4 regions of the Marinobacter sp. UBA2688 genome follow, and region 3 is predicted to be linked to each of the others. Evidence: predicted binding sites of a transcription regulator. Region 3 holds the regulator's gene; each other region holds the start of a gene.
What was found. The regulator FliA, encoded in region 3, starts transcription of late flagellar genes. The targets are predictions, from matches to a motif close to CTAAAGTTTNNNNNNNNNNNGCCGNTAA.
Positions count from the first base shown of each region.

Region 1: flgM (flagellar biosynthesis anti-sigma factor FlgM) is a predicted target of FliA. The motif match lies at 2,280-2,307, and genes of this name have one in related genera.
Region 2: B3M52_RS05030 (methyl-accepting chemotaxis protein) is a predicted target of FliA. The motif match lies at 5,071-5,098, and genes of this name have one in related genera.
Region 4: B3M52_RS01530 (flagellin) is a predicted target of FliA. The motif match lies at 4,050-4,077, and genes of this name have one in related genera.

Region 1 is NZ_DELU01000010.1:218,526-226,091, forward strand. Features, by position in the region: gene B3M52_RS05720 (CheR family methyltransferase) at 1-309, opposite strand, end outside; gene B3M52_RS05725 (chemotaxis protein CheV) at 351-1,283, opposite strand; gene flgA (flagellar basal body P-ring formation chaperone FlgA) at 1,482-2,186, shown strand; gene flgM (flagellar biosynthesis anti-sigma factor FlgM) at 2,365-2,691, shown strand; gene B3M52_RS05740 (flagella synthesis protein FlgN) at 2,699-3,169, shown strand; gene B3M52_RS05745 (hypothetical protein) at 3,212-3,949, opposite strand; gene B3M52_RS05750 (peptidylprolyl isomerase) at 4,191-4,808, shown strand; gene mnmC (bifunctional tRNA (5-methylaminomethyl-2-thiouridine)(34)-methyltransferase MnmD/FAD-dependent 5-carboxymethylaminomethyl-2-thiouridine(34) oxidoreductase MnmC) at 4,838-6,751, shown strand; gene B3M52_RS05760 (CBS domain-containing protein) at 6,812-7,444, shown strand; gene B3M52_RS05765 (hypothetical protein) at 7,470-7,566, opposite strand, start outside.
Region 2 is NZ_DELU01000010.1:54,421-61,986, reverse strand. Features, by position in the region: gene recQ (DNA helicase RecQ) at 1-1,431, shown strand, start outside; gene B3M52_RS05040 (PaaI family thioesterase) at 1,444-1,995, opposite strand; gene B3M52_RS05035 (hypothetical protein) at 2,173-3,123, shown strand; gene B3M52_RS05030 (methyl-accepting chemotaxis protein) at 3,106-4,992, opposite strand; gene B3M52_RS05025 (bifunctional GNAT family N-acetyltransferase/carbon-nitrogen hydrolase family protein) at 5,220-6,767, shown strand; gene B3M52_RS05020 (hypothetical protein) at 6,913-7,311, shown strand; gene B3M52_RS05015 (helix-hairpin-helix domain-containing protein) at 7,359-7,566, shown strand, end outside.
Region 3 is NZ_DELU01000021.1:48,236-55,801, forward strand. Features, by position in the region: gene flhA (flagellar biosynthesis protein FlhA) at 1-1,313, shown strand, start outside; gene flhF (flagellar biosynthesis protein FlhF) at 1,374-2,669, shown strand; gene B3M52_RS09680 (MinD/ParA family protein) at 2,716-3,528, shown strand; gene B3M52_RS09685 (RNA polymerase sigma factor FliA) at 3,559-4,290, shown strand; gene cheY (chemotaxis response regulator CheY) at 4,467-4,850, shown strand; gene B3M52_RS09695 (protein phosphatase CheZ) at 4,872-5,660, shown strand; gene B3M52_RS09700 (chemotaxis protein CheA) at 5,678-7,566, shown strand, end outside.
Region 4 is NZ_DELU01000007.1:27,937-35,502, forward strand. Features, by position in the region: gene fliD (flagellar filament capping protein FliD) at 1-1,765, opposite strand, end outside; gene B3M52_RS01525 (flagellar protein FlaG) at 1,948-2,388, opposite strand; gene B3M52_RS01530 (flagellin) at 2,460-3,962, opposite strand; gene B3M52_RS01535 (flagellin) at 4,344-5,855, shown strand; gene B3M52_RS01540 (tetratricopeptide repeat protein) at 5,890-7,566, shown strand, end outside.

The DNA of each region.
Region 1 (7,566 bases), on a different contig from region 3:
CGCTGATTTTCTGTCGCCGAATTCCGGCAGCAGCTTTTCCTGCAGGATGCGGAACGGGTGATTGTCCCGAAACCAGAGGGTTTCATTCGTCGTCATCGCGTCGATCACGACTTCCTTCAAACTGCTACGTCCGGTTCGCTTCACGCGATCCAGCAGATCACCCAGGGTTCTCAGCTCGTTCTCTTCCATGATCCGCCGCAGACGGCTTTTTACCAAATACTGCTTGTTCTCCCCGAGCAAAATGCCACACGCATCCTGCAGGAATGATTTAAAGGCCTCGTATTCCTGTGGCGTTATTTCAGCTTTCATTGGATCTCATTATCGAGTGAGTCGGGAGTAACGGAGGAGCGTCACTGCTCGCGGTCAACAATCTCCATGACCCTTTCAGCCAACTCATCGGGGCTGAACTTAGCCATAAAATCGTCAGCGCCTACCTTCTGCACCATCGCCTTGTTGAACACGCCACTCAGGGACGTGTGCAGCATGATAAATACATCCTTGATTGCAGGCTCATTTTTACACTTGGTGACCAGAGTGTACCCGTCCATTTCCGGCATTTCGACATCGGATATGATCAAACACAGGTGATCGATGGCGCGAGAGCCATCTGCCGTAACTTCTTTTAGGTAATCCAAGGCCTGCTTGCCATCATTTTTTGTCACCACTTCCATACCGATAGCCGTGAGGCAACGCTCGATCTGACGTCGGGCCACTGCGGAATCATCCACGACAAGCACTGGCAGATGACCGGGCACCCGCTCTGAACTGCGGTTGCGAACGTCTTCGGTGACATCTTCCTCAAACGGCGACACTTCAGACAGGATCTTTTCAACATCGATAATCTCAATCAGCTTGTCTTCAAAGTGCGTTACCGCTGTCAGGTAAACGTCTTTGCCCGCCCCCTTGGGTGGCGGCAGGATGTCTTCCCAGTTCATATTCACGATGCGGTCGACACCAGCCACCAGGAAACCCTGGGTTTTTCGGTTGTACTCAGTAATGATCACGAAGCTGGTGGCCATCTCTTCCTTGGGAATACCGGGAAGCCGGATTGACATACCAAGGTCAATGATTGGGATAGTCTCGCCACGAATATGGGCCACGCCCCGAACCATAGGGCGACTGTTCGGCAACGATGACAGCCTGGGGCACTGCAACACTTCCTTGACCTTGAAGACGTTGATGCCGTACATCTGCCGGCCACGAAGGCGAAATAACAGAAGCTCCAGACGATTCTGGCCCACCAGCTGGGTGCGCTGATTTACACTGTCCAATACCCCTGCCATCGTTTATATCTCCCACTCGAAACGTCTTGCTGCCGGCACGCATCTTGCTGCGTTATTCTAAAAAGTCGCGTGGAACCGGCTATGTGCCGGTTTATTGACTCACTCGATAGGCTTAACGGCCGAATCCGGAAATCATTAGGATATTCCTGAACTCGGGGCTTTACCCGGTTAATGACAGCATAGGACAAACTGCCGCGTATGCGCATTACCAATTTCGCCATCATATTGTTATTCGCCGTAACAGCCGGCCCGGCAATGGCCTCCACGACCACGTCCGAACAAATTCAAAGCAGCGCGGAACAATTTCTGGAGGCATTTTCAGAGGCTCAGGCAAACGAAGGCTTTACGGTTTCCCACGATACCGGCCAACTCGACGCACGCCTCTCGCTCGCAACCTGTGATACCCCACTCAGCGTATCGTTCAGCGGCGACCCCTGGAGGACCACCCAACCCTCGCTACTGGTTTCCTGCGAGGGCGAGCGCCCCTGGCGCATGTTCCTTCCGGTATCCGTCACGATAACCGGTGAAGCCATGGTCGCCGCCCGCCCCCTGGGGCGCGGCGAACGACTGACAAAAGCAGCAATACAGTCGGATAACGTGGTGGTGAATTCGATTCGACGGGGCGCAATAACCAATGTCGACCAGTTAGTGGGCATGGAAATGCGCCGCGGCGTGAACGCCGGTACCGTATTTACACCGGATTTGGTGCTGGCTCCGGCAGCGATCGAACGCGGAGACCATGTTATCATCAGCGCCCGCAGCGGAAATTTTTCGGTAAACTCAAGGGGTAAGGCCCTGGCCAGTGCCGGGATTGGAGAACAGGTTCTGGTTGAGAACCTCTCGTCCTCCCGCACCGTGCGTGCCCGTGTGACTGCTCCCGGGCATGTCGAGATTCCCATGTAACCTCGTTCCCGGCATTGATTCACCGGAAACGGCAATCTGTTGCCGGTTTTTTTGAAAGATGACAAGAGTGTCATTTAACTCTTGCAAAAATCGCTAAAGAAACGTCAGGCCATGCCGATAGACAGGTATGAAATTTTGGAGCCGCCCAACGCGGCCGACCAGTTAAGCAGGTAACGTTATGTCAGTTGACTTTAATGGAATAGGCCCAGGCCAGGTCAACACCCAGAAAACCACGGCCGATAAATCTTCCGCTACCCAGAGCACTCAGCCCTCTACAGCTGAGCAGGCAAAGACCCAGGCGCAAGGCGCCCGTGGCGAAAATGTCAATTTGAGCAGCCAGGCGAAGAACCTGAAACAGCTCGAACAAAAGCTCGGCAGTTATCCGGAAATGGACGATGACCGTATCGAGCAGATCCGCTCTGCCCTTGAAAGCGGCTCCTACAAGGTTGATGCGGAGAAACTGGCCCAGAAAATGCATGAGATGGATGAAAGCATTTTCGGGTGAGTAGATCATGGCCGCAATTGATGAACTGAAAGACCTTTTATCTCAGGATATCCGTCAACTCGAATCCCTGGCGGACGTCCTGCAGCAGGAAAAAGCCTGCCTTTCCACATCTGATATCCGTAAACTCGAATCACTGACTGGCGAGAAAAACACTCTGTTGGGTCAGATTCGCGAACGGGCCAAACTCAAAATCCGCCTTCTGGTGTCGATGGGGTTTCGACCTGAAAACGGAGCACCCTCACGGTTTATTCTCAGCGCCGGCCTGTCAGATGTTTACGACTTGTGGCGGGAGGCCGACGAACGCCTTAAGACCTGTCACCAGTTGAATAGCAATAATGGGCGGGTTGTCAGTCACCTTCAGAAGCGCCTTTCACGTCTTACTGATATATTCCGCGGCGTTTCCGGGCACCAGACCCTCTACGGTGCTCAGGGCGAGCAAAAGGCCGTATCACACCGTACCGTTCTGGCGAGCGCCTGACGGCTTCTGGGCTCCGCAAACGTCGGAGCCCAACGCATCCCATCAGCGAGTATAGATCGTCATCTGTGAATCGGGATGGAAGCGGATATTGTCGAGTGCAATGTTCCCCATGGACGGTCCCTGACTGCCGCTGACCCGTATATTGTCCATGCGGATCTGTTCGATCCTTTCCGGGAACGCCAGGGTGAGTCCGCCATCATCACGAACCGTGTAACGGGGAACATCATCCCGATAATGCACACCGGATATCGTAAGATCAGAATCCAGGAAGTTCAGTACCGGCACGAAAATGTTCGCTGTTAGTTTCAGGCCTTCGATGACATCCGGATCAACCTCTCCTGTCCCGTCGTTACTTCCGGTCATGGCAGATACCGTGGCGATACGATCCAACAAGGATTGATCACCCTGCCCCGACACGCCGGCCATCTCGTCATCATTAAGCGGCGCCAAACCGGCACGCTCGTACAATTGCGCGGCGTCCGTAACGTCTCGTGAATCATTCGTGGTGCTGCCAGCGGCAAAACTGACCAATGGCTGAAAAGGCAATACCGCCATAGTGACCAGTGCAGCCGCGTTGCGGTAACGGGATTGGTGCTTGAGAACCCGATGCAACTCGCGCTCGGTAATCCAGCCGGACTGTATAAACACCTCGCCGAGCCGTTGACCGGTCTCATGCTGTAGGCGCAGGCCCTCTTCCAACTGAATTTCGGAAAGGTATCCCCGGTTTATCAGCAACCGACCGAGACGGGATTTTTCTTCGAAGCCCTGACGGATTTTCAAGGTATGCCTCCAATAGCTTCACAGTGATTGCCGTACAACCTGGCCCGGTCAGAGTGCATCAATGCCACTGATGCGATAAAAGGTTAGCTGATAGTCATGAACTCCGCAGGGAATATGCCCGACTTGACAAGTATTATCTGCTAACATCCTGCAACAGACTGGATTCATGGGAACAGTATCGCAGCAAACATTCCCGAAGCTACCTACTATTCCCTGAACTAACTACGTGAGCCATTATAGAATGACAAATTTCGTAAAACCGTTTCGTTATGTGATGCAAATCGCTCTATCTGTAACCTTCATGCTGGGTATCGCCAACTGCCTGGCGGCAGAAGGGCAACAGAATGAGCTGCCCCAGGTGATTATTGAAACCAGCGAAGGTGCCATTGAGGTGACTCTGCGCCCGGACATCGCTCCCGAGACCGTTGAGAATTTTATTACCTATGCCAAAAACGGGTTCTACGAGGGAACGCTGTTCCATAGGGTCATTCCAGGTTTCATGATCCAGGGCGGCGGTTTTGATCAGGATCTAAACCAGAAGCAGACCCGTAGCCCCATCCGGAACGAAGCCAGGCCAACCGCCAAAAACCTTCGCGGAACCATCGCCATGGCCCGCACAAGCTCACCGGACTCCGCCACGTCCCAGTTTTTTATCAACCTGACCGACAATGATTTCCTGAACGCAGGTGTCCGCGGCCCGGGCTACGCGGTATTTGGCAAGGTGACAGGGGGAATGGGTGTTGTGGATGCCATCGCCAGCAAGAAAACGGTGAGATCCCGAGGCATGGCGGATGTACCCCAGGAACCCGTCATTATTCGTAGCGTTTCGGTCCGGCAAACCGATACCGCGGCAGAGTAGCCCATCAAGCCTACTGACCGGATACGACGATTGTGACTGACCCCAGGCTACCGTCCATTGAAACCGCCGACATTGATTGGAGCAGTGGCGCACCCCGCTGTCGCCGCTTTGGCGATGTTTACTTCTGCAGCGAGAACGGCCTTGAAGAAGCGCGGTATGTGTTTATCGGCCAGAACCGGCTTCGCGAACGTTTCTCCTTATTGCCCGCAGCCTCCTCCTTCGTCATCGCGGAAACTGGGTTTGGCACTGGCCTGAATTTCCTCGCAGCCTGGCAAGCCTGGAATGAAACAGCCACACCACGCAACGGCTGCCTGCATTTCGTCTCCGCCGAACGCCACCCGTTGACTCCGGAGGACCTTGCCCGAGCACTTACGATGTGGCCGGAGCTCAAGGTTTACGCTGACCAACTGCTTGAACAATATCCTGCCCCCATCACCGGTACCCATCGCCTGGTACTCGCCGGCGGTCACGTCAGGCTGACCCTGTTTTTCGGCGACGTAGCCGATGCCTGGCGTGAGCTGGATTTTCAGGCGGATGCCTGGTTCCTGGACGGTTTCGCGCCCGCTAAAAATCCGGGCATGTGGACGAGTGAAGTCATCGACGCGATGCCGGGCCACAGCAAGCCCGGCGCGACGATCGCCACCTTTACATCCGTTGGCGAGGTGCGGAGACGGCTGATTGCTGCTGGCTTTGCCATGCGAAAAGCACCCGGATTTGGCCAGAAATGGGACATGTTGACCGGCACACTGGGTGATGCCACCAGCCCCGGAACACCACCAGCCGCGAATGATGTTGAATCCATTGCCATCATCGGCGCCGGGGTTGCCGGCAGCCTGCTCGCCCGGAATCTGGCGGAGCGGGGATTGCATGTCACGGTGATTGACCAGGCTCAAGAGGCTGGAACAGCCGCCTCTGGCAATATCCAGGGTGCGCTGTATGTCAAACTGGGCATTGAGTTCAACGATCAGGCAAAGCTCGGTCTCTCATCGTTGCTGTTCAGTCAACGTTACTATCAACAGTTCGGCGGGGAGCACTGGCATCCTTCCGGGCTTGTTCAACTGGCGCACAGTGATAGCGAGCAAGACCGTCAGAACCGCTTCATCGCCCGCAACGACTATCCAAGCGCCGTATTGCAGCAAATCAGCCCGGAACAGGCGTCTGAGCTTGCAGGCATTCCCCTGACTCGGGGAGGTCTCTGGTTCCCTCGCAGTGGATGGCTTGAGCCCGGCGGCCTTTGCCGGGCATTGATAGAGCACGAGCGGATTTTTCAATGTTTTGGGTTTGACGTCCACCGACTTACTCCCTGCAACGGCAAATGGCATATCGCAGGTAACGGCGAGCAGGATGTTGTGGTCGACAGGGTGGTGATATGCGCCGGCCATCAGACACCGGACCTGATTCCGCTGAAGGGCAGCTTCCGTTTTCGCGCGATTCGAGGGCAAGTAACCCACTTGCCTGCGACGGCGGTGAAGTGCCCTGATGTAGTGGTATGTGGATCAGGGTATCTCAATCCCGCCCACGGTGGCATGACACTGGCGGGTGCCACCTTCGATCTTCATGACTCATCGCCAACCCTTTCCACCGAAAGCCACCGGGATAACCTGTCAATGCTGGATGCGATGGTTCCAGGCGCGGTAGACAGGGATTCGGGCGACGTTGATCCGGCAAAACTCGATGGTAAAGTCGGGTTTCGTTGCACTACCCATGATTATCAGCCGGTCGCTGGTCCGCTAATGGACGCTTACGGGCAACCACTGGAAGGCATCAACCTGTTTACCGGCTTGGGTAGCAAGGGGTTAAGTTACGCTCCCCTGCTCGCAGAATACCTTGCCGACCGGCTCTCCGGGCAGCCTGTCTGCCTCCCCGGATCCCTCGCAAAACGGGTCGCGACGGGCCGCTGCCACCGCGTGGAAATAACAGAGCAGGAAACTATTAGCGCCTGAAGAAATCCAATTGTCTGCCGATAACCGGAGAAGGCCCTGTTGTAACCGGAGCAGATCATTATGTCCATTCATGTCAGTGAACCCGGCAGACCCGTTGGGACGCGCCTGCCGGAGATATTCCGGGGCCGCCGCGTAGGTGACGTTACAGAACTGAGCGAATCCCACAATATCGATGTTCAGCACAGTGAGGCAACCGACGCCGAGTTCCAGCTTGCCGCCCGCTCCGGCCGGCAGCGTGCCATTGAGGAATACGGTGCCGCAGCGTCCGGTGAACCCAAAGAGCGGCGGGCCTACCTGCCGGTATCCCAGATCTGCACCCCTGCCCTGCACTCTCTGCCAGCCACCGCAAGCGTTGCTGACGCGATGGATGCCATGGATGAAAACGGCGTTAACCATCTCGTGATTACCGCAGACGGTAACGTAGCAGGACTCGTGGATCTACGCTGGTTACTGGCCTGGCTCCACGAAACCGATGCGAACGCCATGAGCGCGAGCTTCGTGAATATCGAACTACCAGCCTTCCTGACCTCGTCGCCCGAGACCGATGCCCACCAGTTGGCAAGGCTGATGCTCGCCCACCAACTGAATGCGGCCCTGGTGGTTGATGAGCGGGGCCAGTCAACAGGTATCGTCACCAGCACTGATTACCTGAAGTTGTACGCCAACGCCAGCCGGCACGAGGGTAGCGTATAGCAGTGGGCACATCGCCCGCATTCGATTAATGCAACGGCAGCCCCTCTCCAGTAAACAGCCGAACCTCCCAGGTCTCAGAGGCACCACTGATGATTTTGACCAGGGCCGTTATTTCGTCATCG
Region 2 (7,566 bases), on a different contig from region 3:
GCTTCTATTTCCCTGTTTGCCATCGACGAAGCCCACTGTGTGTCCCAGTGGGGGCACGATTTCCGCTCCGACTACCTGGAGCTAAGCCGGCTGGCCCATGAATTCCCGGGCGTACCCCGCATAGCCCTCACCGCCACCGCGGACGAGCGCACCCGCAAGGAGATCGCTGAACGGCTGTCCCTGACCGAAGCCCGACACTTTATCAGTGGTTTTGATCGCCCAAATATTCAGTACAGAATTGCTCCGAAAACCAATGCAAACAAACAACTACTGGATTTTATTAAAGCGGAACATGATGGCGACTGCGGCATCGTTTATTGCCTGTCCCGCAACAAAGTCGACAGCACCGCGAAGCTGCTCAGTGACAAAGGCTACACCGCTCTGCCCTACCATGCGGGCCTCAATGCCGGTGATCGCGCGCGGAATCAGGAGCGCTTCCTACGCGAGGACGGCGTCATCATCGTGGCCACCATTGCTTTTGGCATGGGCATCGATAAACCCGATGTTCGATTTGTCGCCCACTTGGACCTTCCAAAAAGCCTGGAAGCCTACTATCAGGAAACCGGACGAGCCGGTCGTGATGGAAAGCCTTCGACCGCCTGGATGGTTTACGGCCTGCAGGACGTGATCAAGCTGCGACAGATGCTCGAAGGCTCCATGGGCAATGACCACTTCAAACGGGTTGAGCGCCAGAAGCTGGATGCCATGCTAGGCCTGTGCGAAGTGACAAGCTGTCGGCGACAGGTGTTGCTGCGGTATTTCGGCGACACCCTTGAACAGCCCTGTGGCAACTGTGACACCTGCCTGACTCCACCGGAAACCTGGGACGGCAAGATTGCTGTTCAGAAGGCGCTCTCCTGCGTGTTCAGAACCGGCCAACGTTTCGGGGTTACGTATTTGATTGATGTGTTACGCGGCTCTGAGAACGAACGCATCCTGCAGTCCGGCCATCAAACGGTTTCCACCTACGGAATTGGTACCGAGTTGTCTGCAAACGACTGGAAGTCCGTATTTCGTCAGCTGGTGGCCAATGGTTACCTTAGGGCTGACCCGGAAGGCTATGGAGCGTTGCAACTCACGGAGCAATGCCGCCCACTACTTAAGGGCGAGGTAGCTATCCAATTACGCAAGGATCCCGTGGTGAAGGCCTCCAGTGGCCGTGGGTCATCAGGGTCCGGCCGCCGCAGGATTGCAGACCAGATCACTGACAAACCCGGCTGGGAAGCGCTGCGGGCCTGCCGAAAATCGCTGGCGGATGAGAAGGGCGTGCCGCCCTACGTGATTTTCCACGATGCCACGCTGTTTGAAATCCTGGACAAGAAACCGAACAGCCTTGCCGAAATGTCTGAGATAAACGGCGTGGGTGCGGCAAAGCTCGAAAAATACGGGGAAACTTTCCTCGCCGCCCTAAGGGAGTTGGACGGCGCTTGAATCGACCTCAGTTCACTGCGCCTGGAAGCCTTTCTTGCGAACACGATAGTGGGCCATCGAAGTGGCCACATGATGGCCGTCACTGTCGTACAGTGTGCCTTCTAACTCAAACGCGGCCCTGCCCGTAGCATCGGCCTCGGCCTTGATGGCTTCAACCGTGGCGGCGTCCAGTGAAAACTCGACAAACACATCGGAATTCGCCGGCTGCAGGAACTGAAGCGTCATTTCCTTGAGAATCGGCGTGTAAGCCGGGCCGAGATCAAACAGCGTCAACACGCCACCGGGGATCTCCGCCACCAGGAAATAGGCACCGGCGTAGAGGCTGCCAAAGTGGTTCTTATTGCCTTTCAGGCGTATTCTTGCCTTAACGAACCCCGGGCGAATCTCCTCGACACTGAATCGATTCCGTGGTGCAAACGGGATTGATAGGCCAATAATTCGGTTGACGGCCGCATAACCACTGGTTTTACGGAGCCAGGCCAGCGGTTGGGTGATTCGCGCACCAGGATTCGATTCAGACACCCAATGGCCGGTTGCACCTATCAGATTGTCGATGAACGCCATGTCTTCTTACCTGTTGGTGATTTAACGCCCATGATTGCAGCCGTTTAAAAGGTATCGCAACTGTTTTCGGGATTTTTTACGGTTATCCCTTTCCGGAAAGAAAAATTCACCTAAACTGCTTGGATATCAAAACGGGCGATAACAAGAAACTCGAATGGACGCGGGAGTAAGTCTTCAATGAAAGTGAGGCGTGCGCGTGGCTGGCTGACGGCCCTGGCATTGTTTCTGGTTTGCCCGGGAACCGGTGTGTCTTCGGAATATCTGTCTGGAGAAACACAGGCAAGGGAATATCGCCTGTGGTACCGCAATTACGACAGCCCACCCATACGTGCCCTGGTTGCCCTCGCCTTCGACAAGACACCGGAATACGGTTCGTATCGAATCACTCGCACCCCGGAGATGGCCCAAGGCCGGGTTGTCCGCGAACTTGAGCGCCAGCAATCAAAATTGGTCGATCTCGCGAATGTCGCGACATCAAAACAGAGGGAAGAAAGCCTGCAGGCCATCCCCATACCTATCGATGGCGGACTTTTGGGGCTTCGGGTGTGCGTGGTGCTTAAAGAGTCCTTGCCCAGATTCAAAGGCATCCGAAGCCTTGGCAATCTTGAGGAAGTCGGTATCCGCATCGGCCAGGGCGCACACTGGCCGGATTCGTCGATTCTTCAGGCCAACGGAGTCAGCGTGGTGACTCACTCGCGGTACGAAATTCTTTTCCGCATGCTGGAGAATCATCGTTTTGAATGCTTCGCCCGGGGAGTCAACGAGGTTCTTTTCGATCTGGAGCTTGAAAACAACGAAGATTTCGCCATCGAGCCGGACCTGCTGCTGGCCTATCCGATGCCCTCTTACTTCTTCGTCAACCGGCACGACCACGAAACGGCACATCGGCTTCAATTGGGCATGGAAAGGGCCATTTTCGATGGCAGCTTTGGCGCGTACCTCAACCAATACTACGGCCAGTCCATCGACGAGCTAAACCTGCACAGCCGGAACGTCCTTGTTCTGGAAAATCCCTATCTGACGGACGAGTCCCGGGCCATCGGCACCAGAACCCTCCTCGAACTCCGACGGCGAATCCAGATACTATCCGCGCCCCAGAAAACGTCTTACTCAAACCCTGAATCGTGACACGTTCTTACTAAGCGTGTGGCCGACCGATTCAATCTGACCGCTATAGACGTCGTTCTCGCTGGCAGCCTTGGCGGCTTCCTGGCCCTGGTCGGCAATCCGGGTGATGGAGGAGTTCAGCTCCTCTGTCACCGAGGTTTGCTCTTCAGAGGCCGTTGCGATCTGGGAGGTCATCTGGCTGATCGACGTTATGGCATCAGCAATACGGTTGAGGGACTCCATGGCATCCTGAGCTTTCTCCATGCTCACATTCGAGACCGCTGTTGATGCCTTCATGACGTCCACAGCCTGGGTTGCACCGCTTTGCAGGCGCTCAATCATGTTGTTGATTTCTTCCGTGCTGTCCTGGGTGCGGCGGGCCAGATTGCGCACTTCGTCAGCAACAACCGCAAAGCCACGGCCCGCGTCCCCTGCCCTTGCGGCCTCGATCGCCGCGTTCAGTGCCAGCAGGTTGGTCTGTTCAGCAATCCCCTGAATTACCTCGAGAACCGAGGTAATGTCGGTAACGTCCTTGCCGAGTTTATCGATGACTTCCGCAGCGGCGTTAATCTCTTTTGACAATTTCTGTACTGCATCCCGGGAAGCGGCAACGGTTTCAAGGGAAGCACGGCTGTCTGCATCGGCGGTGTTGGAGGCATCCGCGGTCTGTTGGGCATTCTGTGCAATTTCCCCGGCAGCGGCAGACATCTCATTGATGGCCGTGGCCACCATATCAATCTCGGCCTGCTGTTTTTCAACGCTGTCTCGGCTGGTGCTGGCGGTATCCCGCAGGGAGGACACGTTTTCGCCAAGCTCGGCGGTGCCTTGCTGGACGTCCCGGACCACATTCTGGATATTCTCAACAAAGCTGTTGAACTCCGCCGCGAGCTTGCCGAACTCGTCGTTGGCGCTATCGTCCAGGCGCTTGGTGAGGTCCGCCTCGCCACTGGCGATTGACGCCATGGCGGCATTAAGCTTACGAACGGGAGCCATCAGCACGCGGATACCAAAACGCAGGATCACCAGGGACACCAACAAGCCAATTACTGCGATGATCAGCCCGGTTACGCGAGCGGCGTGGACCGGCGCATTGATTTTGTCCTCGTTGATAAAAGTGCCGAGATACCACTCAACACCACGGGCACCTTTGATGCGATGGAAACCGGCAGTCCAACTGGCATCTCCGGTGTCATATTCGTGAATTTCACCGCTGAGCCGAGGGGATTCTCCCAAAAGACTGCTGATCTTCTTGCCAACCAGTTTCTGGTCCGGGTGAAACAACACGGTGCCGTCGTCACTGATCAGGGCCGCATAGCCAGTGTTGGCCAGCGTAATCGTGGAGAGCGTCTGTTCTATGGTCTTCAGGGCAATATCACCACCGACAACACCCTGGTAGGCCCCACGTTTGACCGGTGCCAGCGTGGAAATGATGGTGCCTCCAGTGCCCGCGTCCACGTAGGGTTCGGTGAACGACGCTGAGCCCTTTTGTTTCGCCTGTTTGAACCAGGGCCGCGTGCGTGGGTCGAAATCCGCAGGCAGCGTGGCTTCTGAGGCATCGTCCTTCATCAGCATATAGCCATCATCGCGGCCAACATAGACGTCAATGAACCCGCCACCGGTTGTCGCAGCGGCCAGGATAACCCTCGCCTCGGCATCGGTTTCCACCGACTCCAACGCTTTTGCCGTTGCTTCGGTCATGGCAAGACGGGTGTTGAGCCAATCCGCAATGCTGGACGTACTCTGGGCCACGGTGTCTTCAATCAGTGCATCAACATAGGTATCCGTAGTGTCCTGTAACCGGAGGTTGCCGCTGAGCGTAAACGCCCCCATAACAAGTAAAAGCAAAATACCAAAGGCGACGAGCAACTTCTGGCCGAAACTGAGGTTCATTTTCCGGGTCCTTTTCGAGACAGTCTATTCGGGGGGTCAGTCAAACAGCCTATCGGCTGTCTTTCATTCATAAACTGGTTTTCGGCGTGTGCTGCAAAGTCTTTAACTTTATGTGATAAGAAGTCTTAAGCTTTAGGTGATAAGAAGTCTTTAGCGCTCTCTGATAAAATACCGAAGCAATCGACAATTCTTGCCGTCATTTCCACACCCAACGGGAGCTGCCGTATATGGCCCACGAAGAACTGCACCTCAACCTTCGTAACCTGACCAGTGATGATTACCCACAGCTCCAGCGACTGATGGACAGGGTCTACGACGATATTGGCGGTGCCTGGCCAGAGGACACGATCGAAGCTCTGGTGCAACAGTTTCCGGATGGTCAGATCTGTATCGAAGAGTCCGGTGACCTGGTGGCCGTAGCCCTCACGGTGTGCGTCAAGTATGAGCGATTCAGCAACCCGCACACCTACGACGACCTGATCCTGCGCAATGAAAAGATCTGGCACAACGCCAAAGGCGACTCGCTTTACGGCCTCGATGTGTTTATCCACCCGGATTATCGCGGCTACCGCCTTGGCCGGCGGCTTTATGAAGCTCGCAAAGAACTCTGCCGATCCATGAACCTGCGCGCCATCCTGGCGGGTGGCCGCATCCCCGGATATCACAAGTATTCAGACCAGCACTCTCCGGAAGAATACATCCAGCGTGTGGATCGCAAGGACATCTACGACCCGATCCTCAGCTTTCAGCTGTCCAACGACTTCCAGGTCACCCGGCTGATGCACAAGTACCTGCCGGAAGACGAGAAATCCCTGGGCTACGCCACTCTGCTGGAATGGCGGAACATCCTCTATACACCGCCGTCGCCGGTGCTTAACGTCAAGAAGACTCAAGTGCGCCTGGGTGCCGTTCAGTGGCAGATGCGTGAATTTACCTCTGTGGAGGAAGTGCTGGAACAGGTGGAGTACTTCGTGGATGCGCTCTCGGATTACAAGAGCGATTTCGCCCTGTTTCCAGAATTTTTCAACGCACCGCTGATGGGCCTGACGGACCAGGTGGACCAGACACGGGCCATTCGCTTTCTGGCAGGCTTTACCGAGCAATTCCGCAATCAGATGTCGGAAATGGCGGTCAGTTACAACATCAACATCATTACCGGCTCGATGCCCCTGCTCGAAAATGATCGGGTCTACAACGTGTCCTACCTGTGCCACCGCGACGGCCGCGTCGACGAGCAGCGCAAGATTCATATCACGCCCCACGAACGCCGTGACTGGGTCATCGAAGGCGGTGAGAAGTTCCAGGTGTTCGACACCGACGCCGGCCGCGTGGCCATCATGATCTGTTACGACATCGAGTTCCCGGAACTGGGGCGCCTGGCGGCCATCGAAGAGGTGGATATTATTATGGTGCCCTTCTGGACGGACACCAAGAACGGATACCTTCGGGTGCGGCACTGTGCGCAGGCACGGGCGATTGAAAACGAGTGCTATGTCGTGATCACCGGTAGTGTGGGTAACCTTCCCAAGGTTGAGAACCTGGACGTGCAGTACGCCCAGTCTTCCGTATTCTCACCGTCGGACTTTGCGTTCCCCCACGATGCGGTGATGGCGGAAACCACACCGAATACGGAAATGATCATGTTTTCAGACATGGATCTGGAAAAGCTGAAGCTGGTGCGCAATGAAGGCTCGGTGACCAACCTGAAAGACCGGCGCACGGATATTTACGAGCTCAACACGCTACAAACGGGCCAAAATGATAAAAACAGTTGATGAACCGCCTGAGAGCTCTATCGTATGACACTGAACACGTTGCCAAACCAACATAGTGTGGCTATTGTTTAACCATATACTTTCAGGAACACGCCCTCGGGGTGTCGTCCGGACCCCCTCGGGGTGCAAAAGAGATCACTTTTAGATGAACGAAGCACTACCGGATCTTGTCGCACATTTTCACATCAAGCGTGGCCTCTTTCGCCGGGAGCGTGTACAGGCCGCGCTGTTCGAGCTGGATCACTTCGGATGTGTGATGAAGACGGACAAGATATTTAACCCCGGTGATACGGTTATTCTGGATCTCGTGATGGAAATGCCGTTTGACGACATCAGGGCGGATGGAATTACCGGCCTGGTAACGGAACGCAGGAAACACTGTAGCAATTTCTTCTATTCCGTTGATTTCGTAGAACTCAATGACAACTCCTCGTCTGCCCTGAGCGAAAAACTCAAGCGCATTCGTGAGGTGGTGCTCAAGAAGCAGACGCTAAAATCCAGACGTTCCTCAGGGCCCGCCTCCAGCATTCGGCAACTGGCCTGAACTCACCAACGCCCCACATCAACTTGCACTTCAAGGAGAAAGTCCTCATGGCGAAGAAAGCCAACAAGCAAAGCGTTGATAAAGTCGTCAAGAAAGTGAACAAAGAGTTCGATAAAACGTCATCACAGATCGAAAAGCTGATCAACGACGCCCTCAAGCAGTTCGACAGCCTGCAGAACCAGATTCAGGAACCCGTCCGCAAACTGTTGAAGGAAGTGGATGAGCTTCGTGATCGTGAAATGAAACGTTTCAACG
Region 3 (7,566 bases):
TGGGTATCGCTGCCGTTATCCTCATCATCCTTGGCCTGATTCCTGGCATGCCGCACGTGGCATTCCTTGGTCTGGGCGCGATTGCCGGTGGTATTGCCTGGTACATATGGCAACAGGAGCGCCAGACCGTTGAGGAAGATGGTGTGTTCCCGGTCCGGGGCGGTGGTGCCCGTCCGGCAGGCCCGGGGCGCGACCTGCCGCCCGGTGGTGAGGGCGGTGAACACAGTGCCCAGCTGCCGCCGCCGGGGGAAACCCGGGAACTCGGTTGGGACGATGTGGCCACCGTGGATGTCGTGGGCCTGGAGGTGGGCTATCGCCTGATTCCCCTGGTGGATAAGTCCCAGGGTGGTCAGCTTCTCAGCCGCATCAAGGGCGTTCGCAAAAAGCTCTCACAGGATCTGGGCTTCCTGATGCCTTCGGTCCATATTCGCGACAACCTCGACCTGATGCCCAATGTTTATCGCATCACCCTGATGGGGGTGACCATTGCCGAGGCAGAAATCCATCCGGACCGTGAACTGGCGATAGACCCAGGTCAGGTGTTCGGCAAGATCGAGGGGATAGAGGGCAAAGACCCCGCCTTTGGCCTGGACGCCAGTTGGATCGAACCGGACAAGAAAGACCAGGCACAGACCCTCGGTTATACCGTCGTGGACGCCAGTACCGTAGTGGCAACACACCTCAACCAGATCCTCCAGAAACACGCCCACGAACTGCTTGGCCATGAGGAAGTCCAGAAGTGGCTGGAACAGCTCGAGAAAGTATCTCCAAAGCTGGCGGAAGAACTGGTACCCACCACCATTTCCATCAGCCTGCTGCTGAAGGTGCTGCAGAACCTGCTGAAAGAGGAAGTGCCGATCCGTGACATGCGCTCTATTGCCGAAGCGATCGTGAACGTTCATCCGAAGAGCCAGGACCCGAAGCTGCTGACCACGGTTGCCCGCCAGTCACTGCGCCGGATGATTGTCCAGAGTATCTGTGGCAACGACACAGAGATCCCGGTGATCACTCTGGATCCAGACTTGGAACAGTTATTGCTGAAGTCCATGCAGCAGAGTCAACAATCCGGCGGTCAGGAAGACATCGGGCTGGTGCTGGAGCCAAATATGGTTGAGAAGCTTCAGCGGTCGCTCCAGGACAGCGTTCAGCGCCAGGAGATGTTGGGCAAGCCGGCGATTCTATTGGTTTCAGGGCCCTTGCGCCCGGTACTGGCGAAATTTGCCAGCTACGGAGTAGAGCGTCTGCATGTACTGTCGTACCAGGAAATTCCGGATAACAAACAGATCACTATTGTCGCATCCGTCGGTCAGTAAAGACCGCGGCTGGAAAGGCGGAAGGCGCTGGAAAGCGCTGACCGGGGAGGAAGCATCATTATGAAAGTTAAGCGGTTTTTTGCCCAAAGCATGGCAGAGGCACTGCGTCAGGTGCGGGATCAGATGGGTCCCGATGCCGTAATCCTTTCCAATCGTCGTGTGGATGGTGGCGTCGAAATTGTGACAGCGCTCGATTATGACGAAAACATGGCGCGCCAACGCCTCGGTGACGCTGCGCGGGAAGCCACCAATGGCTCACGGCTAGCCGAAATGCAGGCGGAACAGCATCGCCGCCTGGAGGACGAACTCGGCCGCTCTCGCGATCGTATTCGGGAAGTGCGGGAAAAGCGCGCGACCTATGGTAATGCGGTTGCGGGTGGGGGCTTCGGCCACGCTGGCTTGTCGAAAGAATCGCTGGCCGACGATGACATGGTGGTTGAAGAGCCTACCGCTGCCAGCGCTGCCTATTCCGGAGAGCTGGCGCAAATGCGTGCGGAGATCAGTTCCCTCCGTGACCTGGTCAGTGCCCGGAATGGCGGTGAACCCGAACAAACAGCGGTTAACGCAGTACAGCAGAGGCTGTCTGAGAGGTTGCAGGAGTTTGGTCTCGGGCTGGAGCTCGCCAACTCTCTGTCCCGGCGCCACCGCGCAGGCCGGCTTGAGGATGGCTGGAAGCAGTCTCTGAAAATGCTGGCCGCCGGTGTGAAGACCGCACGTACTGAATGGGCGGATGAGGGCGGTGTCTACGCCCTGGTGGGCCCAACCGGGTCCGGCAAGACGACGACCATCGGCAAGCTGGCCGCGCACTATGTGCTGCGCCACGGCGCCGACTCTCTGGCGCTGGTCACCACCGATCGCTATCGGGTCGCGGCCCATGAGCAACTATTTGTGTTCGGGCGCATACTGAACGTTCCGGTTCGGGTTGTGGACGAAACCCATTCCCTGGACGACATACTGGACGAACTGTCGGACCGGCACCTGGTGTTGATTGATACCGCTGGCCTGACCAGCACCGACAAGGGCTACGAGGAGCAGCTTATGGAGCTGGCTCGCAGTCACCATCGGATTCGAACCCATCTGGTGGTTTCGGCAACCAGTCAGCCGCGCATCATGAAATCCGTTTGGCATTGCTATAAGATGGCAAATCTTACGGGTTGTGTGATGACCAAAATCGATGAAGCACTGACCCTGGGTGAATCGCTGGGATTCGTCATGGAAACGGGATTGCCGGTGGCGTATTACACCGACGGGCAGAAAATCCCGGAAGACCTGCACCACGCTGAGTCCATTCCGCTGGTGCGGTTGGCCGTGGAGAGGCTGAAGAAACTCCAGCAGCAACAGGCAGTCGCTGTTTAAAAACAACACAGCCTGCGGTTAAACGCGGCAAGAGATCAGAGTCAGTATGAGCAAACCACATCCGGTACAGGTGATTGCCGTTTCCGGCGGGAAAGGGGGCGTTGGCAAGAGCAACGTATCAGTGAACCTTGGCATCGCCCTAGCACAAATGGGACGGCGGGTGGTGCTGCTCGATGCCGACCTGGGCCTTGCCAACATTGACGTTCTGCTTGGCATTACCGCCAATCGTAATATCCAGGACGTCATCGCCGGGGAATGTGACCTTCGGGATGTGTTGGTCAACGGCCCCGGTGGCATCAAAATCGTGCCCGCGTCCTCAGGTACCCAACGCATGACCCAGCTTTCCAATCTGGAGCACGCTGGCCTGATCAACGCGTTCAGCGAACTGGGTGACCAGATCGATGTGCTGATCGTTGATACCGCTGCGGGTATTTCCGAATCGGTGGTCAGTTTCCTCCGAGCCTCACAGGAACTATTACTGGTTGTCTGTGATGAACCTACCTCTATCACCGATGCCTACGCCCTTATAAAGCTTATGAACCGGGATTACGGCACCAACCGCTTCCGTATACTGGCCAATCAGGTCAGGAATGAGCAGGAAGGTCGCCATCTGTTTGAAAAACTGACCCGGGTTACCGAGCGCTTTCTTGATGTGGCACTACAATATGTGGGTATGGTGCCGTATGACGAGGCCGTAAAAAAAGCGGTACAGCGCCAGCGTGCCGTGCTGGATGCCTATCCGCGGGCAAAAGCATCGTTGGCGATCAAGAGCCTCGCGGAGAAAGTGGATAGCTGGCCGCTGCCATCATCGCCCCGGGGACATCTGGAATTCTTTGTGGAGCGGCTCGTCGAAGTCTGATTTTGATCCTGTCACTGAATAGCCGGATACATGACATTGGCGAAAGAACTTGGAACCTACAACCGGACGGGTACACGAGGACCTTCCCAGCTCGTTGAGGAGCAGGCCCCGCTGGTCAAAAAAATAGCGCTTCACCTCATGGCGCGGCTGCCGGCATCTGTCCAACTGGATGACCTTATGCAGGCAGGCATGATTGGCTTGTTGGAAGCTGCACAGCGATACAGTTCCGACAAGGGGGCTACCTTTGAGACATACGCCGGGATCCGGATTCGCGGAGCCATGGTAGATGAAATTCGCAAAGGTGACTGGGTACCTCGATCCGTCCACAGGAACTCCCGCCGCATTGCCAAAGCCATCAAGGCTGTCGAGGACCGCCTGGGTCGGGAAGCTCAAGACTCGGAAGTAGCCGAGGAGCTGGGGCTGGACCTCGACGAATACTATTCCTCCCTGAGCGATGCTAACAGTGGCCGACTTTTTAGCCTGGATGAGCTCAATGAATCCGGCGAGCTGCCGATAGAAGAAACAGAGGACAGTGATAACCCGTTGGATGGCTTGGCGTCTGACAACTTCCGGAAGAGCCTGGCAGCTGCGATTGGTGACCTGCCCGAGCGAGAAAAGCTGGTGCTCAGCCTTTACTATCAGGAAGAATTGAACCTGAAGGAAATTGGTGCTGTGTTGGGTGTCAGTGAAAGCCGGGTCAGCCAGATTCACAGCCAGGCCGCGCTCCGTCTGCGGGGGCGTCTTACTGGTTGGCAGAGCTGAACAGGCCGCCAGTCCCATTGAACGGCGTTACCAGGCATTCTTTACTGTAGCCTTTTGGTAACCGGTGCTTTACAACCGGCTCAAAGGCCACACAATAAGCGGTTAAACTACCGGCCTGCTAGACTGTGAGCCGGAAGCCAAAAACGAATTCCGGGCGTTTTTAACTGGAGGTCCCATTGGACAAGAACATGAAAATCCTGATTGTGGATGACTTCTCCACAATGCGACGGATCATTAAGAACCTGCTTCGCGATCTCGGTTTTACCAACACTGACGAAGCAGACGACGGCAATACAGCACTGCCTATGCTCAGGAGCGGCAAATACGATTTTCTGGTAACCGACTGGAATATGCCAGGGATGTCCGGACTCGATCTGCTCAAGGAAGTCCGTGCCGATGACAGCCTGAAAACCCTGCCTGTGCTCATGGTGACCGCCGAGGCGAAGCGCGACCAGATTGTCGCTGCTGCGCAGGCCGGTGTGAACGGCTACGTGGTCAAGCCCTTCACGGCAGCCGTACTCAAGGAGAAGATTGAGAAGATCTTCGAACGCATCCAGTAATTCAGAGGTCGGACGGCTCCCATGAGCAATAGAAAAAAAGACCCACAGGGGCTCGACCCGGAGGTCACGGAGAAACTCCGCAGCCAGGCGGCCGAGTTGGTTGAACAGGTTAACGCCGGGGATTATGGCCGCGCGATGACGCTGATCAATGAATTGAGCGAGGTGAGGGACCAGAGCCTGTATCGGGAAGTCGGCCGCTTGACCCGCAGCCTCCACGAGGCGATCCGCAATTTCCAGATCGATCCCCGTAACGCCGAACAGTCAGAAGCTCTGTCGAAGATGACCGATGCGTCGGATCGCCTTGAGTACGTGGTTCAGATGACCGGTAAAGCGGCCAATCGGACCATGGATCTGGTTGAGGAGGCTATGCCCAAGGCCAGCGCCCTCCGCGACGAGGCCGCCGAGCTGAGAGACCAGTGGCAGAAACTGCGTCGCCGCGAGATGGCGCCGGCTGAATTTCGTGAGCTCTATGCCCGTATCGACACGTTTTTCGTGACCCTGAATACCGATGCCGGGGCGATGTACGACAACTTGTCGGAAATTCTTCTGGCCCAGGATTTCCAGGACCTCACTGGGCAGGTGATCCAAAAGGTCACCACTCTGGTTAAAGAGGTGGAAGAGCATCTGTTGAGCCTGGTAGTGATGGCGAGTCATGTGGACCAGATGACCGGCACCGTGCATGAACTGGAAGAGCGGGAAAAGATATCGGCGGAACAGGGTGTTGGTCCACAGATCAAGGCCGAAGAACGCGAAGACGTAGTATCGGGACAGGACGATGTTGATGATCTTCTGTCCAGTCTCGGTTTCTGAGTAAGAGAGGGTAACGCATGGCGCTTGATGCCGATGAAGAGATCCTGCAGGACTTCCTTGTTGAGGCAGGCGAGATACTCGAAAAGCTGTCGGAGCAACTGGTCGACCTGGAACAAAACCCGGACGACAGCGATCTGCTCAACGCCATCTTCCGAGGCTTTCACACCGTAAAAGGCGGCGCTGGGTTTCTGCAACTCGATGCCCTGGTGAACTGCTGTCATTCCGCGGAGAACGTCTTCGATATCCTGCGCAACCACAAGCGCAAGGTAGACTCGGAACTGATGGACGTGGTGCTGGAAGCCCTGGATCACGTCAATGCCATGTTTGAACAGGTTCGCCACCACGAGGAACCGACGCCAGCTCCCGAGGAACTGATTGCCGCTCTGGACGCATTGGCGCAGCCGGCAGGGGAGTCGTCGCCAGCAAACGCAGCGGTCGCTCGCGAAGAACAGAACGAGAGCAACGAAGCCAGTTCTGGAGACGATGGCGGTGATATTACCGACGACGAATTCGAGCGGTTGCTGGATGCCCTGGAAGAGGAAAAGACCAGCAGCGCTCCGGTTTCCAGTGACGACGGCAATGAATCTTCAGGCGGTGACGGAGGGAGCGGAGACGACATCTCCGATGATGAATTCGAGGCCCTGCTGGACCAATTGCATGGCAAGGGCCAGTTCTCAGGCCCGCCTGAAACCGGCAAGGCAGCCCCTGACAGCCAGGATGCCTCGGGCGACAAGGTTACCAGTGATGAGGCCAGTGATAGCAAGGGTGGCGACGACCTGATTTCGGACGACGAGTTCGAAAAGTTGCTGGATGACCTGCACGGCAAGGGTGGTAGCCCTACGGCAGAAACTGCCAAGCCGGCCCCTGGGCCTGCTGCAAAGCAGCCGTCGGCCACGTCTCCCAGTGCCAAGGCTGACAAGCCCGCGCAACCGACTGGTAAGCCCGAAAAAGCGCCTGCGGATAATGGCAAGGCAGGCGTAACGCCCGCGATGCCGGCACGGGATGCGAATGCACCAGTGGCTGAAACTTCGGTGCGGGTGGATACCAAGCGCCTGGACGACATCATGAATATGGTGGGTGAACTGGTGTTGGTGCGTAACCGGTTGCAGCGTCTGGGCGCCCAGAGTGAAGACGAGCATATGCACAAAGCCGTCTCCAACCTGGACGTGGTGACCACCGATCTTCAGTCAGCGGTGATGGCAACGCGGATGCAGCCCATCAAGAAAGTATTTGGCCGCTTCCCGCGGGTGGTTCGCGACCTGGCACGCAGCCTGAAGAAAGAAATCAACCTTGAGATGCACGGCGAAGAGACCGACCTGGACAAGAACCTGGTCGAGGCGCTGTCCGATCCTCTGGTCCATCTTGTTCGCAACTCGGTTGATCACGGTATAGAGGCACCCGATGTTCGTGAAAAGGCGGGCAAGCCTCGTCAGGGTCGTGTGACGCTGTCGGCTGAGCAGGAAGGCGACCACATCCTGTTGTCCATCGAAGACGACGGTGCTGGTATGGATCCGGATGTACTGCGCCGAAAAGCGGTCGAAAAGGGCATCTACGAACAGGATGCCGCTGACCGACTGACCAACACCGAGTGCTACAACCTGATTTTCTCCGCCGGGTTCTCCACCAAGGATCAGATATCGGATGTGTCCGGTCGTGGCGTTGGCATGGACGTGGTGAAAACCAAGATCAGTCAGCTCAACGGGCAGCTGAGCGTCGAGTCGGAGCTGGGCAAAGGGTCTCGCATCGTCATCAAGGTGCCGCTGACCCTGGCCATCATGCCTACCCTGATGATCATGCTTGGCGACCAATCCTTCGCGCTGCCACTGGTGAACGTGGTCGAGATTTTCCATCTGGACCTCAGCAAGAAGAACATTGTGGATGGCCGTGAATGCATCGTGGTTCGAGA
Region 4 (7,566 bases), on a different contig from region 3:
CGACAAAGTTGGTGATCAGATCAACCGTACGTTCGCCAACACCTTCAATAAATTGTATCGAGCCTCGACTTCCAGTCTGATCGCCCAATATTTGTACCTGGAGCCCAGACGCAGCACCGCTGTTTTCGCCCAGAAACAGTGTTTGCCCTTCGCCTTCAGCTGTTCTTCCGTCAATGGTACCCGCAACATCGAGGCCATCCGTGCTTGTGGCGGCATCCAATCCAAACGTAGCCGCGCTTTCAGCGGACGACAAGGTGACCGAAGACTCGCTGCCGTAGGTGGAGGAAGAGAAAACCAGCTCACCCCCAGCCCCCAGGCTCACCTGAACGGACCCATCTGACGCGTTCAGCGCGTTGTTGCTATTAAGCTGAGCCTGAATCTCGTCAACCAGATCCTGTGCACTGTTGTAAGTCTGCTGTGTAAGCTGAAGGTTAACGGAGGTATCACCATTAACCAGCAGTGAAAACTCATCATTTGTTCCGTCAATAGTAACGGGAAAAGTGGCTGCGGCATTCCCGGCAAGCGTGCCTTGGGTCGCAGCCTGGGTCACGTTGATATCATAGGTTCCAGGTTCGGTGTTTACACCACTGCGAACAAACTCTACCTGGCTGTCGGTAGCCCTGCCCTGTTCGGCAAACAAGGCCGTGACATCGTCCGGATTAGCCTTTAACTGCGCCATGAACTCTTCGCGGTCAAATTCCAGAGAGCCAGTCTCGAAATTTGTGGTAATACCCACATCCGCCAGACTTCGGACACTTGCGTCTTCAAGCCCGGGAACAACGCGGGTCAGCACTTGGCGGAGTTGGTTCTGAATACCCCGAATAACGCTATCGCCAGTCAGAAGGCTTCCGCTACCGCTCTCTGCATTGAATCCTGCCAGCGCATCAATGGTTTCCTGCAGGCCATTAAATTTCTCGACAAAGCCCTGGACACGGTCTGCTACCGCTCCGAGATCCTGTTCAACCTTAACCGTGGACGTACCAGTGGCAGTCAGATCAAATGTCAAACCATCAATGACGTTCTCAAAACTATTGGTAGAACGGGTAACCTCTACGCCATTGATACTCATCACGGCGTCCGACGCGGCGATTGTCTCATTGAGACCGGCGCCCGCATCCATTGATGTGTTAAACGCAAAACGGGAAAGCCCCTGGGCATCGGTATCCGTGCCGGCGCTGTCGCCCGATACGGAAATACTAACGGCGTTTGCCGTACCGGTTTCGTCTGCCGATAGCACGAGCTGGAAACCACTACCGGTATCGATTACGCCCGCTGAAACCCCTGCATCAGAATCGTTGATTGCGTTTGCCAGGCCCTGCAACGTGTCGTTACTGCTGTCTATAACAATATTGGTGGTGTTGTCACCAACAGAAAGCGTCATTGTTCCCTGGCCAACACTGGTCTTGTCGCGATCCGCGAATACATCACGCGACGCGAGCGCCTGAGCGCTGGCGAGACTTGTCACATCGACACTGTAAGTACCGCGGTTAGCCTTGGAGCTGTCCACAGACACAGCAACGTCTTCGTTGGACGACGTTGCAGAAAAGGCTTTGAGATTATCTGGAGCACTCAATTGCCGCATTGGAAGGCGCAGCTCTGTTACTGCACTGCGAAGCGTGCCATAGGCAGAAATCAGCGCCTGGGTGCGCTCGGTTTTCTGAGCCAAACGATTTTCCGTCGGTGCCCGTTCCGCTTGCACCAACTGATCGACCAACTCGGAGGTCAGAACACCAGACCCGATACCCAACGATGATATATTTGCCATAGTATGTGCCTCCTCAGGAGGGCAATTTCCAATGCTATTCCATATATCGGCCTGAAGCGGCAAAACTTTGCCTTTTCTACCGACCAATTTTGTAACCACATGTAAGCAAAACACCGCCGGCCCCTTTCGGGTGCGGCGGTGCTGAACAACCGTTTTCAACGTCAGGCCAAGAGCGGCAAACTCTAGACCTTCGTGTTGAATAACGTCAGCGGTTCATCCTGCTGCAAGTTTTCTGCCAACCTCAACGCAACTTCATCCGGAATTTGCCGAATAACCTCTTGGGTGGACTGATCGACGACCTTGACGATCGTCTGTCCCCGCTCGTTATCCACTTCAAACTGCAAATCCCTCTGGACCGTCTGAACGAAATCGTTCAGTTGAGACACGGCATCATCCAATTTCTCTTTCTGTGCCTCACTGCGCCTTTCGAGCCTCTCAGCTTTCGAAAGTTCCTGAGCCCCGGACAACAACTCCGAACGCTCAGCAAGACCAGGTGATGAAGGTGCAGTCAGGGCGGAGGCATTCCTGCCTTCGGCCTGAGATGACGAAATTGCCCGAGCCGGAGCTTGCTCGCTGGAACGAATCAGCTTCAAATCCGGGCCATTCAGGTTAACGCCATTCATAGCTCACCTCGCTATCCTCATACAGCAGTAAACCGGGGCCCAAAGACCCCGGCCTTGCCGTTATGCCCCTGTTACTGCAGGAGGGACAGAACCTGCTGCGGGCGGGCATTCGCCTGCGCCAGTACAGAGATACCAGCCTGCTGGAGAACCTGCGCCTTGGACAGCTTAGCAGTTTCAGATGCGAAGTCTGCATCCAGAATCCGGCTGTTAGCGGCCGACAGGTTTTCGGCAGTTGTGCTCAGGTTGGCGATTGTGGATTCAAACCGGTTCTGGGCAGCACCCAGGTCGGCGCGGATACCACTGATCTGCTCAAGAGCCGCATCTGCAATCTCGATTGCGCTGTTAGCGCCTGCAACAGTACCGATGTCGATAGAAGACACTGACTGGAGGTTAGAACCAACCACGGTGTCTGCTGCAACGTTCAGAATGCTACCAGCGGTTTCCGCAACCGAGGAACTGACTGAGAACGCGCCGGATGAAGCGAACTCAACAGAACCAGAAGCAATCGTGCTGTCAGTGCTGCCAGCGGTCAAAGTAACCGCACTTGGATCACCACTGCCCTGCAGCGTGGCGGTACCGGTAGCGTTACCTGAGTTGGCAAAGTCCTGCAGACGGATGTCTTTACCATCAGCCTGGGTCAGTGTGATTTCGCCACCGTTTGCTTCAGCCGTAACACCAGTGGTGCCTGAGGTATCGTTGATCGCTTTGGCCAGCGCACCCAGGTCAGTGGTAGTTACCGCTGCGGAGATGGTCGCTGTATCGCCACCACTACCAAGCGTGAAGGAAACCGTACCATCGTCAGACAGACCAGCGAGGGTTGCCGTGGTCGATGCGGTGGCCGTTACACCAGTCGTGCCGGTTTCAGCGTTAACAGCAGCTGCAATCGCTTCTGCAGTATCGCCTTGGGTAATACCAATGACCTCAGAGCCTTCAGTTCCAGAAACGGTGATGTTCTGTGTAGCAATGGTGTTGTTGGCAACCGTTGCCACATCAGCCGCAGCTACCGCAACAGAACCTGTGCCCTGGCTGACAGTGGTATCACTTTCACCGGATACGGTGTTGTTACCAAGGTCGGCACCACGAGCACCGGTCACGGATACTGAGATGGTCTGGTTAGCGTTGGCACCAACCTGGAATGACTGAGCAGTGAAGCTGCCATCCAGAAGGTTGAGGCCGTTGAACTGGGTAGTACCGGCAATACGGTCAAGCTCTTGCTTCAGCTGGTTTACTTCGCCCTGAAGTGCAGAGCGGTCAGAAGAAGAGTTGGTAGAGTTGGCCGACTGAACAGACAGCTCACGGATACGCTGCAGGATGTTGGTGGTTTCTTCCAGAGCACCTTCAGCAGTCTGAGCCAGAGAAATACCGTCGTTGGCGTTACGCTGCGCAACGTTCAGACCAGAGATCTGGGACTGAAAACGGGTCGAAATTGCAAGGCCAGCAGCATCGTCCTTGGCGGAGTTGATACGCAGGCCGGAAGACAGACGCTCCAGAGCTTGGTTAGAAAGCTCCTGGGATTTGTTCAGCTGGTTCTGAGCTGACAGTGACGCAACGTTAGTGTTAATACCGAGAGCCATATTGCTTCTCCTTCGACATATGTCGTTATTTCATGGAAAAGGAATGGCGCCCATTTTCAGTTTGGGAGCGCCTCCCTGTTATTGCGCTTAACGGCGCCCCCGTCCGTACCTTTAGAAAAAATTAACGGTATTTTGTAAGGGAATGTAAAAGCGGCAATAGTCTTCCTTATACCGCTATATGCTGACGATTGGATTCATGCCCCAAACATCAAAACGACCAATAAAACCAATACTAATCAATATCTTAAAAACAAAACTCCGAAACTGGCACAACCTTCGCTTACCTCCCTGCAAAACGGCAATTAAATGAACTTCCGCCGGCAAGGCGTCCATTTTGATCGGGCACCGGGTTACCGGCATCTCTGAGCAGGGAGAAATGTTATGCCTCAGATCATCAACACCAATATCGCGTCGCTGAATGCTCAGCGAAACCTGAACACTTCACAGGAAGACTCCAACGTTGCCCTGCAGCGGCTGTCATCCGGCCTGCGCATCAACTCCGCCAAGGACGACGCTGCCGGGCTTGCCATCTCTGAGCGATTCACATCGCAGATCAAAGGCCTCAACCAGGCCATTCGAAACGCCAACGACGGTATTTCTCTGGCTCAGACTGCTGAAGGCGCGCTGGGCGAATCCGGGAACATCCTGCAGCGCATTCGGGAACTGGCGGTACAATCCGCCAACGCAACGAACTCCGCATCTGACAGGAAGGCCCTGCAGTCCGAAGTAAACCAGCTAAAAGGCGAGCTGGAGCGCATTGCCACTACCACCGAGTTCAACGGGCTGAAACTCCTGGACGGCACCTTCCAGGCCCAAAAATTCCAGGCTGGCGCCAATGAAAACCAGAGCATCGCCGTTTCCATCGAAGGCGCCCGAACCGCCGACCTGGCCAACAACACGCTCGACGCGGCCAACGCAACCCTGAACCAGGGCACCGGTTCAACAACCGCAGCGAATGCGACGTTACCCGCACAAAACACGATCGCCACGCAGAATCTCACCATTTCCAGCTCGTTGGACAGCCAGGTGGTGCCCATTACAGCAGGTGACACGGCAGAAGACATCGCCGCAGCCATCAACGACATCGGTGCCACGACGGGTGTGAACGCGACGGCAAGAACATCGGCGACCCTGAGCAACACCGCTACCACGCCAATCGCCGTGCCTCAAACCGTGTCGCTCACCCTTTCCAATGGGAGCAGCTCAGCGACCATTTCCGCGCAGATCACCGATGCAAACGACCTCTCAGCGATTGCACGTGAGGTGAACGCCGCGTCTGGTAAGACCGGCATTACCGCGGAAGTTGCTAACGACGGCAGTATCACGCTGATTCAGGAACAGGGTAAAGACATCACTATCGAAGACTTTACCGCTGCCGGCTCTCAACAGTTGGCGGTACAGGGTAGCGGCGACCCGAGCGCCATCGAACTGACAAGTGGTGGCGCTAATGCCACACGGATTGCCGGTGAGTTGACGCTGGACTCGTCCGTTAGCTTCGCCGCGACGTCTGACGCCACCCTGGCCGCAGGCAGCGTCCTGAACAGTGCACAGAATACCGCCGCCGGCTCTACGCCTGAAGAAGTGGCAGGTATCGATATAAGCACCGTTGACGGCGCAACCAGCGCACTCGCAGTTGTGGATGCGGCATTGGAAACCATCAGTGGCATTCGTGCCGACCTGGGCGCTGCCCAGAATCGACTCGAGTCGACCATTGCCAACCTGAGCACGACCTCTGAGAACCTGTCGGCCGCGCGTTCACGGATTCGTGATGCAGACTTTGCCGCCGAATCCGCAGAACTCGCCCGCACCCAGGTGCTGCAGCAGGCCGGCTTGTCGGTATTGGCCCAGGCCAACGCAAGGCCACAGCAGGTTCTGCAGTTGCTGCAGGGTTAATCGGGTTTCGTCACAGAGTCAAAGGGGTAGCCCCATGCAAGCACAGCACAACATCCATGCCACAGACGCACAAAAAGCCCACATTGCACGGCTACTGCTGCAGGCAAACCTGGCTTATGCCGAGTCAAACAGCCCGACATCGCTGGTTCAGCGTCTCAAGGCGCGGCAGGAATGCCGTGACTACCTGAATGAGGTTCTGGCGCAGGAACCCGGTAACGCAGGCGCGCTGGGCTTGATGGGGCGTGTGGAAATGGACGAAGGGGCACTTGATAAGGCACACACCCTGTTCACGGACAGCTTGAGCCATGACCCGGCACAGCCCCAGCAGTTCACCAACCTGGGCTACTGGGCAATCAAGTCCGAGCGCCCGGCCCTGGCGGAGCAGTATTTCATCCAGGCCCTGGAAATGGACCGGCAATCCGCCGCCGCTTTCGGCGGAGTCGCCCATGCCAAGCGCCTTCAGGGCCAGTTCGACGTAGCCTACCTGCACTACCGCAAACTGCTGGAAATGGGCCTGGAATGGCCGTCTATCTATAGTGGCATGCTGACCTGTGCGGAGCATCTGGATGTGAAAAGGGCTGACACCAAACTGGCCCGCGACGCTATCCTTTTGCTGCGACATGACGGCCTGCCCCACCAGGAAATCGGCCGTTTCGTAGGCGCCATCATCCGCCAGCAATACGATCTGGAAAACCCGAATGCTCAAGTCGCTCTGGACGCCGCCAGCGAGGACGAACTGCTGATCCTGGCACTGGAAAAAACCCTGATGCCAGACCCAGCCGTGGAAGAGCTGGCCACCCTGCTGCGCCGGGCGATTATCGCGGAAGTCGCACAGACTGTTGAACTGCGGGACGAACTTCAACCGCTGGCACTGGCCCTGGCGGTCTACGCCGATCGCACCGGTTACGCCCTGACCGCGGAGGACGACGAAGAACGGCTGGCCTCAGCCATCAACGACAGCATTTGCGCCCAACTTGCCATGGGCGAGCAACAGGATGGCATGATCGGTTCGCTGATCATCAGTGCCATGTACGGCGCTCTGTTCCATCAGAAGTATGCTGTACACCTTGGCCGCTGGAACCTGGTGGACTGGCCGGTTGCCATGCAGGGGATGATGGCCGCGAGCTACTATAACCGCGCGTCGGAAGAGGCCATCAAACAGAATTTCGACGAGAAATCAGCCGAGCTTTGTCTGGAGAAAACCGATGTGCCCCAGGCCTGGCCCAACTGGTCGAAACTTGCCTATCGCTCCGAAACCAGCCTGAAAGCCATAATGGCGACCGAGCTGGGCATGAGTACCGAGCAATTGCCGGAAACGATCCGAATCATGGTGTGTGGCGCCCAGTCCGGCCAGCGCGCCATGGAACTGGCGCACTACCTGAAAGACGTGGAAGTAATCGCCGTGGATGAATCCCTGGCCAACGTTGCCAAGGCAACGCGACTCGCGGGCGAGATGGGCATCAGCAACATCGTGTTCTGGCCCTGGTCCATCGCCCAGCAATTCGTCGCCGATGACCACAAGGTGCACTGGATCGAAATCGGGCGCCTGCCGTCAACAAGCATGACCGAGGTGTCCCTCGCAGCCCTGGTGAGTTCAGCGACCGGCAACGGTGCTGTTGTCCATATGCACACCGCCGTCAACGAACAGACCGATGGCGACAAACAGATCCGCCGCCTGATCTCCCAACACGACCTCAAACCGACACGTACG